Regions from separate parts of the Priestia sp. SB1 genome, predicted to be linked through region 1. Evidence: riboswitches for the same ligand, from Rfam matches in the RefSeq annotation. Region 1 holds a riboswitch; each other region holds the start of a gene.
The links. A riboswitch is a leader RNA that binds a small molecule or an ion and turns the genes downstream of it on or off. The one in region 1 is predicted to bind cyclic di-GMP.
Positions count from the first base shown of each region.

Region 2: linked by a shared signal. The riboswitch ahead of WKH56_RS12795 (glycosyltransferase family 2 protein) and the one ahead of sinI (DNA-binding anti-repressor SinI) in region 1 are both predicted to bind cyclic di-GMP.
Region 3: linked by a shared signal. The riboswitch ahead of sinI (DNA-binding anti-repressor SinI) and the one ahead of sinI (DNA-binding anti-repressor SinI) in region 1 are both predicted to bind cyclic di-GMP.
Region 4: linked by a shared signal. The riboswitch ahead of WKH56_RS06490 (intermediate filament family protein) and the one ahead of sinI (DNA-binding anti-repressor SinI) in region 1 are both predicted to bind cyclic di-GMP.

Region 1 covers NZ_JBBJSS010000014.1:56,838-59,042, reverse strand. The annotation lists gene WKH56_RS32595 (hypothetical protein) at 550-672, shown strand; gene sinI (DNA-binding anti-repressor SinI) at 737-868, opposite strand; cyclic di-GMP riboswitch class I at 888-972, opposite strand.
Region 2 covers NZ_JBBJSS010000003.1:439,287-441,491, reverse strand. The annotation lists gene WKH56_RS12795 (glycosyltransferase family 2 protein) at 1-1,242, opposite strand, end outside; cyclic di-GMP riboswitch class I at 1,266-1,351, opposite strand; gene WKH56_RS12790 (hypothetical protein) at 1,588-2,205, opposite strand, start outside.
Region 3 covers NZ_JBBJSS010000025.1:3,264-5,468, reverse strand. The annotation lists gene WKH56_RS34715 (AbrB/MazE/SpoVT family DNA-binding domain-containing protein) at 1-686, opposite strand, end outside; gene WKH56_RS34710 (anti-repressor SinI family protein) at 943-1,080, shown strand; gene sinI (DNA-binding anti-repressor SinI) at 1,113-1,235, opposite strand; cyclic di-GMP riboswitch class I at 1,255-1,339, opposite strand; gene WKH56_RS34700 (RNA polymerase sigma factor) at 1,484-2,020, opposite strand.
Region 4 covers NZ_JBBJSS010000002.1:222,725-224,929, forward strand. The annotation lists gene safA (SafA/ExsA family spore coat assembly protein) at 37-648, shown strand; cyclic di-GMP riboswitch class II at 1,062-1,145, shown strand; gene WKH56_RS06490 (intermediate filament family protein) at 1,169-1,633, shown strand; gene WKH56_RS06495 (IS200/IS605 family accessory protein TnpB-related protein) at 1,928-2,205, opposite strand, start outside.

The DNA.
Region 1 (2,205 bases):
TTACACTCTTCTCTTCTCGTATTAGTTAAAAACTTTAAAGATAATAGATGTTGTTTAAAGTTCTGTATAGCCACACAAGATTTATATTATTTTCCAATTAAGCACCCCAGCTACTTAACTGTTGGTGCCGTTTGAAAAACCTCTGTAACTTAACAATTACTCTTATTATAGGTATAACTCGTTTTTAGCTTGCTTGCTATATAATTCATTTAAATTGCACTCAAGGTTCAAAGTCTTGTGATTCATTTGATATATGGAGATACATTCGTCTAATTTGGATTTTTTAAAGCCTTATTTATATAAATTGCCCATCCCTTACCCAAACTCTTAGCATAATAATTTAATAGATCCATTTTTTTAATCAATGCATTTTAAAAAATATAGGCACTTATGAACTGTTTGCTGTAAAATCTGATTTTAAGAAACTCCTTGTAATATTAAACTATTTTATACATATTAGTTATAGAAAAAAGTAACAGATTTATTCTGAGGGGGTTATACTACACAATATTTTAGTATATAATATGATACGTTAAGAGGAGGAATATCATGGATAATTATGAAAATTATGAAAAAGGACTTTCTGAAGAATGGATTCTGTTAGTTGAAATAGCTATGAGATCCACTGTGACTAAGGAAGAATTTAAAAGATTTCTCGAAAATAAATCCTAAACAAATACTGTAGCAATAAAAAACATTAGATACCTAAAAAGTTTTGGTCTAATGTTTTTTATTGCTACAGTATTTGTTTATTTGCTAAAAACTCCTTAATTTCTTTAATAGACAGTTCTAGCTCTTTGGCTTCTCGTATAAGCTTTACCCATTCTTCATCTAACTCTTGCTTTACAGATTGGTGCGAACTATTCATAAAAAATACCTCCGGTTTCCCAGGTAGCCCAGCTGTCGTAGTAAATTGACCTTAGACCTGTAGCTTTGCGTCCTAATCTTTCAACTAGTTTGCCTTTGTCTGAATATGTAAGTTTATAACTATTTTACTGTATAGTTAGTGTCGGATTTTGTCACAATAAGTCAATATAATCAATGTTTAGACATTTATTTCAAAAACCACCTACTTTAAAACAATTGTTTATCTATTAATTATAACATGATGCTTATTAAAACTTTTATGTTTTTCAAACAATTTCTAGACTATTTAAAGTATCTAAGAACAAAACTATTAAGGAAACTCACTTTAGCTAAAAGGAAAATTAGAAGAAAAATATTAATCGTATGTTTATTTGATTAAAATAAACAACGATTAATTTCTGTTAATTTCTGTCTAAAAAGAGTTGTTGAATTATTTGACTTGCATTGGTTGTGTTCAATTTTTTCAAAACTAGCGCATTTCTTTTTTTGTAATAATATTCATTTCCAGTATTAGATTTATATAGTTGAACATTGATTAGGTTTAACGGTTTGTAAACTTTACGTACGGAATAAGTAATAGGCATTATGATCCTCCATCTGATAACATATTATTGCATAATATTACATGATTTACCTCGATTATTTAATGGGTAAAATGGATCATTGTATTGTTTTTTGAAATCTAACAAAACAATACAAACCACATAAAATAGTCATAAAGTTTTATTTAAATCACGATAACATTCTTAAAAAGATGTTATAATGCCTATATTTTAGCGTAAAAAGAACATATCTCATTTTACTCATTTAACGCCCTAAAATACAATTAAATCGACTATTTAAAGAAATAGGTCTTTATGGACTTTTTCTTTGTACAAGAATCATGACAGTTCGTAGTTTATTTAAGTTTTAAGACAGATTATTTACTGAAATTAAGTCAATATTATCTGTTATTAAAACTGCTGAACAGATTACGCATTAGTTACCAGCTACAAAAGAACTGTTTCCAATCGCAAATAAACCAACTATACGTTATTGAAGAAGCCCTTGAATATGATATTAAAGACATTATTATAGCCTCTGGTAAAGAAAAATGTACAATTGAGAATTACTTTGTTATATACTGATAGTCGGAAATAACTTATTATCAAAAGGAAAGTTTGATATTTTAGAAAAACCAAATTAATTTTCTAACGTAGATGTTCCTATATTCTTCAAGAAAAGCCAAAAGGTTTGGTGCACACTTAAGTTCATCGATAATGAACCATTTGCTATGTTATTAGGTGACGGTATTGTCAAAGCAGAAAAGCCATGTCTTAGTCAGTTTACAAAGGCATT
Region 2 (2,205 bases), on a different contig from region 1:
GTCTTTTTTATTAGCCGCAAGCCTCTCTAGCCACACTTGACCGAACGTAATTAAATTCACCCATAAATAAATTTCCGGACTAATCAAAAGACCAGCCAGTATTACATCAATCGGCCTGTGCATCGGCGTTTTGACAGCGAGCATAATATTTAACACAGAAGCTAACGCAATTGGAATGATCCAAAGCCACGACCAGTAAAATTGATCGGTCGCAAGCGCAGCCGATAACAATACAATAAACAGCAGGCGAATGAGCAAATCACACAGCGTTTTGATCTGTGAACGCCACAGCTTTCCTTTATGCTTGGTTCTGACGTCCAAGTTTCCGTTTGTCAGTAAATCAACGGTTCCAGACTTCCATTTATTACGCTGTTCACGGTACGTATGATAGCTTCTCATCGAGTCCACAAAGCAGCGAGCGCCGGGACTGATTAACGTTTTCCAATTGGATTTTTGCAGCTGCCACGTCAGCAGCATATCTTCAACGTCGCTGTCATTTTGCCAAGGACCGTCAAGTTTATTTTCTTCCACTATATTTTGAAGCGCTTCAGGACGAAACAACGTAGCCTGACCGCCGAGTACATACGTGCTTCCGCCGTGATACTGAAGATCTAACAGCCAGCTTGCCATATCCTGCTTTTGCTGATGCGTCCACCACCGGGCTATCGGTCCGCCGTACTCGCCGCTTGCCAGCTTTTCCTCATAGTGCACATCATCTTTTGAGAGCGAGCTTTTCTTTTTAGGCATTCTCATCGTATATTTTGCCATCACGCCGCCGATGTTTCGCGACGTCATCAAATCTTCCCATAAATTAATGAGTGCTTTTGGAGCCAAACGGCTGTCTGCATCCATCCCTAAAATCGCTTTAATCGACTCTTTATACAGCTGCTGATATTTCGTCAGCGTCGTATTATATAAATCCAGCGTATCTCCATATATCTTTTTCCAAGCCGTATTTAACGCGCCGACTTTTCGTTGTTTATTGCCTTCAGTGACCAGTACTTTTACATTTAAATCAAATTCATCTCCGGCCAGCTCCGCTTTTTCTTTTGTGCGGTCCGTACAGTTATCTGCAATCACAAATACATCAAGCTCCACATTATTTGGAAGAAGCTGATCGCCTAATCCTGCCAAGCAGTCGCGAATTGATTTTTCTTCATTGTGCGCCGGAATGAATGCCACAATGCGCGGCCTCATGTACGAAGCTCCAATACTTCCAGTAACGACACGCTGATTGTTCATGTTTTCCTTTACCCCCTGATATATCAGGAAACCCAGCTATCCTAGTCCTAAGGACCTTAGACCTGAAGTTTTGCGTCCCAGCCTTTCGACTGGTTTGCCTTTAACTGAACAAGTTAAGTTCATCACTTTCGTTTTCTTTAAAGAACGAAATATCTAAAATGATACTATATAACGAATATCTTTTTTAGATTTTACCATAAAAATAGGTTGAATTACCCTAAAAAAGATTCGACAAATTTCGATAAGGGATAGATTAAAACATAGAAAACCTCTGTATTTTTATATCCTAGAAGAAAAAGAGGTTAATAAAAAAGCGAACTGCCTGGGCAGTTCGCTTTTTTTAGTTTAGAATCCTAATACCTCTTTCTTAGACTGAGGTGTTTCAACAAAGAAACTTGGAGAGTTGTTCCATTGTTTCGCTACTTGCTCTCCTTCGCTTGAGTCATTGTCTATGTAAAACTTAGAACCCTTATATATGAAGGTGCCACTATTTTTGTTGAACTGATATGTGCTAAATTCCCATCCGATAGGGCCTCCATTCCAGTAATTAATGAGCTGGATATTATTGTTTCCTATTGGCTTAGGTCGTGATGAAAAAGATAATTCTTGAGATGTTTCGCCTTCTTCAAAGAACGTTGCTTTGGTTAATTTACCATCTTTTAAATAATAGGCAGGGCCGCCTTCTGAGACACTAGCTTCTCTTGTTGAAAAGAATAAGAAGTTTGGTTGATGCTTCGATAAAGTGAGGGTAAAAATCATGTTTCTTGTTTTGTTATATTGATAGTCTTTCATTTTAACATCTTGCAGGTAAACAGATGATTCGTTCGTCGGTTGAATGCCTATTTGATAATCACCTTCAAATATTTCATCTCCTTCACTAATACCAGCCCATACATCATTTGGCCCTGCAATCCATCTTTTATCTTGTAAAGAAAGTACATACACATTATAATCCTGACCTTT
Region 3 (2,205 bases), on a different contig from region 1:
GCTTTTTTTATAATTAATTGATCTCCTAATGTTGTAATTTCCAAGGTATCGCCATTATAAATGTTTAAATAATCTCTGAGCTTTTTAGGAATGTTTAAGTATTTATCTTTCTTTATTACCCGTGATTGCCCTGTAAACAAAAGAATTCCTTCTGTAGGAAATTCATACTTGTGTTTTTTTGCGACAATAGTATTATTCCCTTTGATGAAGAACTGTAATTGTATATGTTCTTCTAAATCGAGAGATTTGAGCACAGAAGAAGGGAGTTTTACCCTCCCTTCTTTAATTTCAAGTAAAGATAACTTATTCAGTTCAGGTTCTAAAGGTTCCCTTATTAGACCTGTAGGTTTATTTTCCTCTTTTTTCTTCTTTAAAACAATGCTCGTATTAATGACTTTCACTTCTATTTCCTCGTGTAAATTTATATCATGTATTTCGCGAAGCATCTTTGGAATTACAATACAGCCTAATTCGTTGATAGATCTAGTCAAATTTTTTGCTGCTTTTTTCTCCAACCGTACCGGTAAAAATTTAACCTGTCTCATAACAAAAAAGGTTTTATAGTTGAAGAATTGTATTTTAGAAGATGGATGGATATTAGCATTCTTTAAAAACAGAGGTGGTATCTTTATCCTCCCCATATTATCAATTATTAAGTATTCTGTAAGTGATTCGTCCTTTTTCACTAATAAAAATCCTTTCAGTTTTACTTCCTTAAATAAAGGTCAACCTTGAATCTGCTTACTATTCATTGCTTACGTCTTTATTGGCTTAGCTAGGTCATTAAAATTTTGGTTTTCCATAAACCAAATAACTGTATTTATTCCAAAAATATCATATATTATTAAATAATAGGTTAAAAGTAATAATTTTTACTTTATGGGTTATATTGAAAAGTAATTTACTTTATAATAGGACAAGTTGTAGAGGAGGAATATTACAGTGAATAATTTAACTACCCTTCCCCAGGAATGGCTAGATTTAGTCAAAGAAGCGATGAATTCAGACATTACTCAAGAGGAATTTAAAGAGTTTTTAAATAGAAGATCTCAAGAATTAAATAACCATAAACAACATTAATGAATGATTAATGTTGTTTATGGTCATTGTATCTATTTACTCTCTAGGAATTTCCTAATTTCTTCAATAGTCAATTCTAATTCCTTAGCTTCCCTTATAAGTTCAATCCACTCTTGATTTAGTTCTTGTACTACTAATTGTCCTTTACTGTCCATAAGAATTACCTCCAGATATTCAGGGGGCTCAGCTGCCATAGCCCTTAGACCTTAGACCTGTAGCTTTGCGTCCTAGCTTTTCAACTAGTTTGCCTTTATCTCAATATGTAAATTTATAAGTATTTTACTATATAATGGTTGTCGGATTTTGTCAAAAAAAGTATCGTCATTTATTTTTTTCTACAACCTACATACACTGTTGATATCTAATAAAAAAGAGCATTATAAAAAAACAAATAAATATTTAGCTAATTATCACCTTTTTCTGGATACATCTTTCTTAATAAATATTTTGCTCGATGAAGCCTTGCCTTAACTGTACCTAAACTAATATTTAAAGCAGTAGCAACCTCATTGTAAGGTAAGTCTTTAAAATAAAAATAAACAATAACATTCTGATACTTTTCAGGTAAAATATCTATCCTTTTAAGAAGTTCCTCATTTTCCAATCTTTCTATTACATGTTGTTCCAATAATATAGTATCAATGTTTTGTGAGTATTGAGTCATCTCTATATTGTTAGAGGATATGACTCGTTTGTTCTTCACCCTTCTCAAAAAATCAATACTCTGATTAACAGTAACACGATATAACCATGCATACGCTGATTTTTTACTATCTTTACCTTCTAGCTTCAGAAGTTGATAGTACTTAATCCAGACCTGCTGCACAATGTCTTCGGCCGCATGACTGTCTTTTACATATGCTGAGGCTATATTTAAAAGTTGTGTTTGATATTGCTCTACTAGGCTATTTACAGTTACCTCGTATTCAAATTCCTTCAATTGTAATCATCCAAACTAGTTAAATTCTCTTTTAAGTTGTCTATGCTGAACAAAACTTAATGACAGCAAAATAAAAAGCTACCTCATCAGTAGAAGAGGTAGCTTTTTGTCAGGGTTCAAACGTATAAGATGTATTAAAATCGAATGGCAACTCAATTATATCATGTTTTTTCCATAAAAGTTAT
Region 4 (2,205 bases), on a different contig from region 1:
TGGTCACTGTTGAAAAAAAGTGTGGAGGTAAGACAATTGAAAAAAGGTATTATTGCATTAGGTTTGGCGGCATCACTAGCACTACCATTAACTGCTCAAGCAGCTACTACATATACGGTCCAAAAGGGCGACACGATGTGGAAAATTGCTTCAAAGTATCACGTAGGAACTTCTGAGGTTATTAAGAGTAATCCTTCGGTTAAAAACCCTAACACTATCTATCCTGGTCAAAAACTTAACATCCCTACAGTTGATTCAGCTACACAATCTTTTGAAGAACAAGTAGTTACATTAACAAATAAGGAAAGAGCAAAACAAGGTTTAAAACCACTTACAATGAATTGGGAGCTTCAAAGAGTAGCCCGCATTAAATCAGAAGATATGAGAGACAAAAATTACTTTGATCACAACTCTCCTACATACGGTTCACCATTTGATATGATGAAAAACTTTAGAATTAAATACACTAGCGCTGGGGAAAACATTGCAGCTGGACAACAAACTCCGGAAGCAGTTGTTAAGGCTTGGATGGAAAGCCCAGGTCACCGTGCAAACATCCTTAACAGCTCTTACAACCAAATTGGTGTAGGTTATGCTAAAGGCGGAAGTTATGGTATTTATTGGACTCAACAGTTTATTAAAAACTAAGAAACATAGAAAAAGAAGCACTTTTATAAGTGCTTCTTTTTTTCTACTAAGTATTCTAAAAACTGCTGTTTTTTTAATTTGTTTAAGAACCTGCATTCATATCCCTCTGTCTGGTCTTCAGAATAGATAGCAAATCCATAATGATAAGTAATTTTGTTTTTTTAACTATTTCCACTAGTAAGCTTGAAGTGGGGAGTTCAGTAGTCTTAAATAAAAGATTGGTTTATTTTCTATTTTCCATTACATATATGTCCTTGAAATCTTGTTTTTGAGCAACTTAAATGATAAAAGCAAGTAAGAGAAATCCATATTTAATGAAGTGGCTAGGTATGGGATATCTAACATATGCTTTTATCAAAAATAAGAGGTATCTATACAAATAGGTTCAATGAAAAAAGAGTGAGTGAAAGTAACTCATAAGAGGGAGTTAAGAAGCAAGGTCTATACGTGGGCACTTGGATCTTGTGGAGCTATTAGTGCAACCGACCGCTTTCTTTTACATTGTGGGGAGAAGATAATTGTGAAAAAAATTAAAGTAAGTAAAAAAGCTGCTGGATTAGTTTTAGCGGGTACAATTGTAATTAGCTCAATGGGTACTACAGCATATGCCGCTTATGGAGACCAATGGAATGCATTAATTACAAAAGGTGTAGACAAGCTATATACAGCTGTGTTCCCTGAAATTAAACAAAAGACTGATGAAAAAGAAACAGCTATTATTGATCAAATTTCAAACGATGTAAGTAGAAATGTAAAATTGATTAGTGAAGATGTTAAAAAGCATAAAGAACAATTAATTCAGCGTAATGAGAAAGAATTGGATAGTTACTACATTCAAACAATATCTGATTTAGAGACAACAGCAAATAATGCTTCGAAGGTAAAGAAAGATGAATTGACTAGGAAAGCTGATCAGGAGTTGAATGAAGCAAAGAGAAATATTGATGCTAAAATTCAAGCTGAACTAGTAAATGCAACTAATTGAACTACCCCCACTTAGCAAGCTTGAAGTGGGGGATTCCTAAAACCTTTAAAGACTTAGGAACCCTTCCCGTTCAACGGGGTCGGTTAACCATACAAATTACAGAAGTGTCCCTTCGGGACAACCGCACATACAGTTCTTTCTATGTAAGCAAGTGCTTGTAGCGGGTACCCCAACCTTCATTTGTATGGAATCGTTTGAACATCCTTGCAATGCACCCAAACCTTAGAAAATCGCTATCTGCTCCGGTAGCGTTAGTAAGTATTTGGTACAAGAAGTTCAAGTTATGTATATTGCTTATGCAAAAGCTTTCTTTAAATGTTTACTTTCTTTTTCTGTTAATTCTTCGTGTGTAAGATTAATGTGCTGAAATGGTTTATTTACATTGAACAGTTCATAGAACAATTCCGTTCGTACATTGAACTTTTTATTGAGTGCCCACCATTGTTTCCAGTAGGGCAACTGTTCACGCACAATATGATGACGAAGCACCTGTGGTGCTTTTTCTTTGTAACCAAGACCTTTACGGCCAATTGTATAGCTAGCTGCTTGGTGAATAGAGATACCAAATTTAC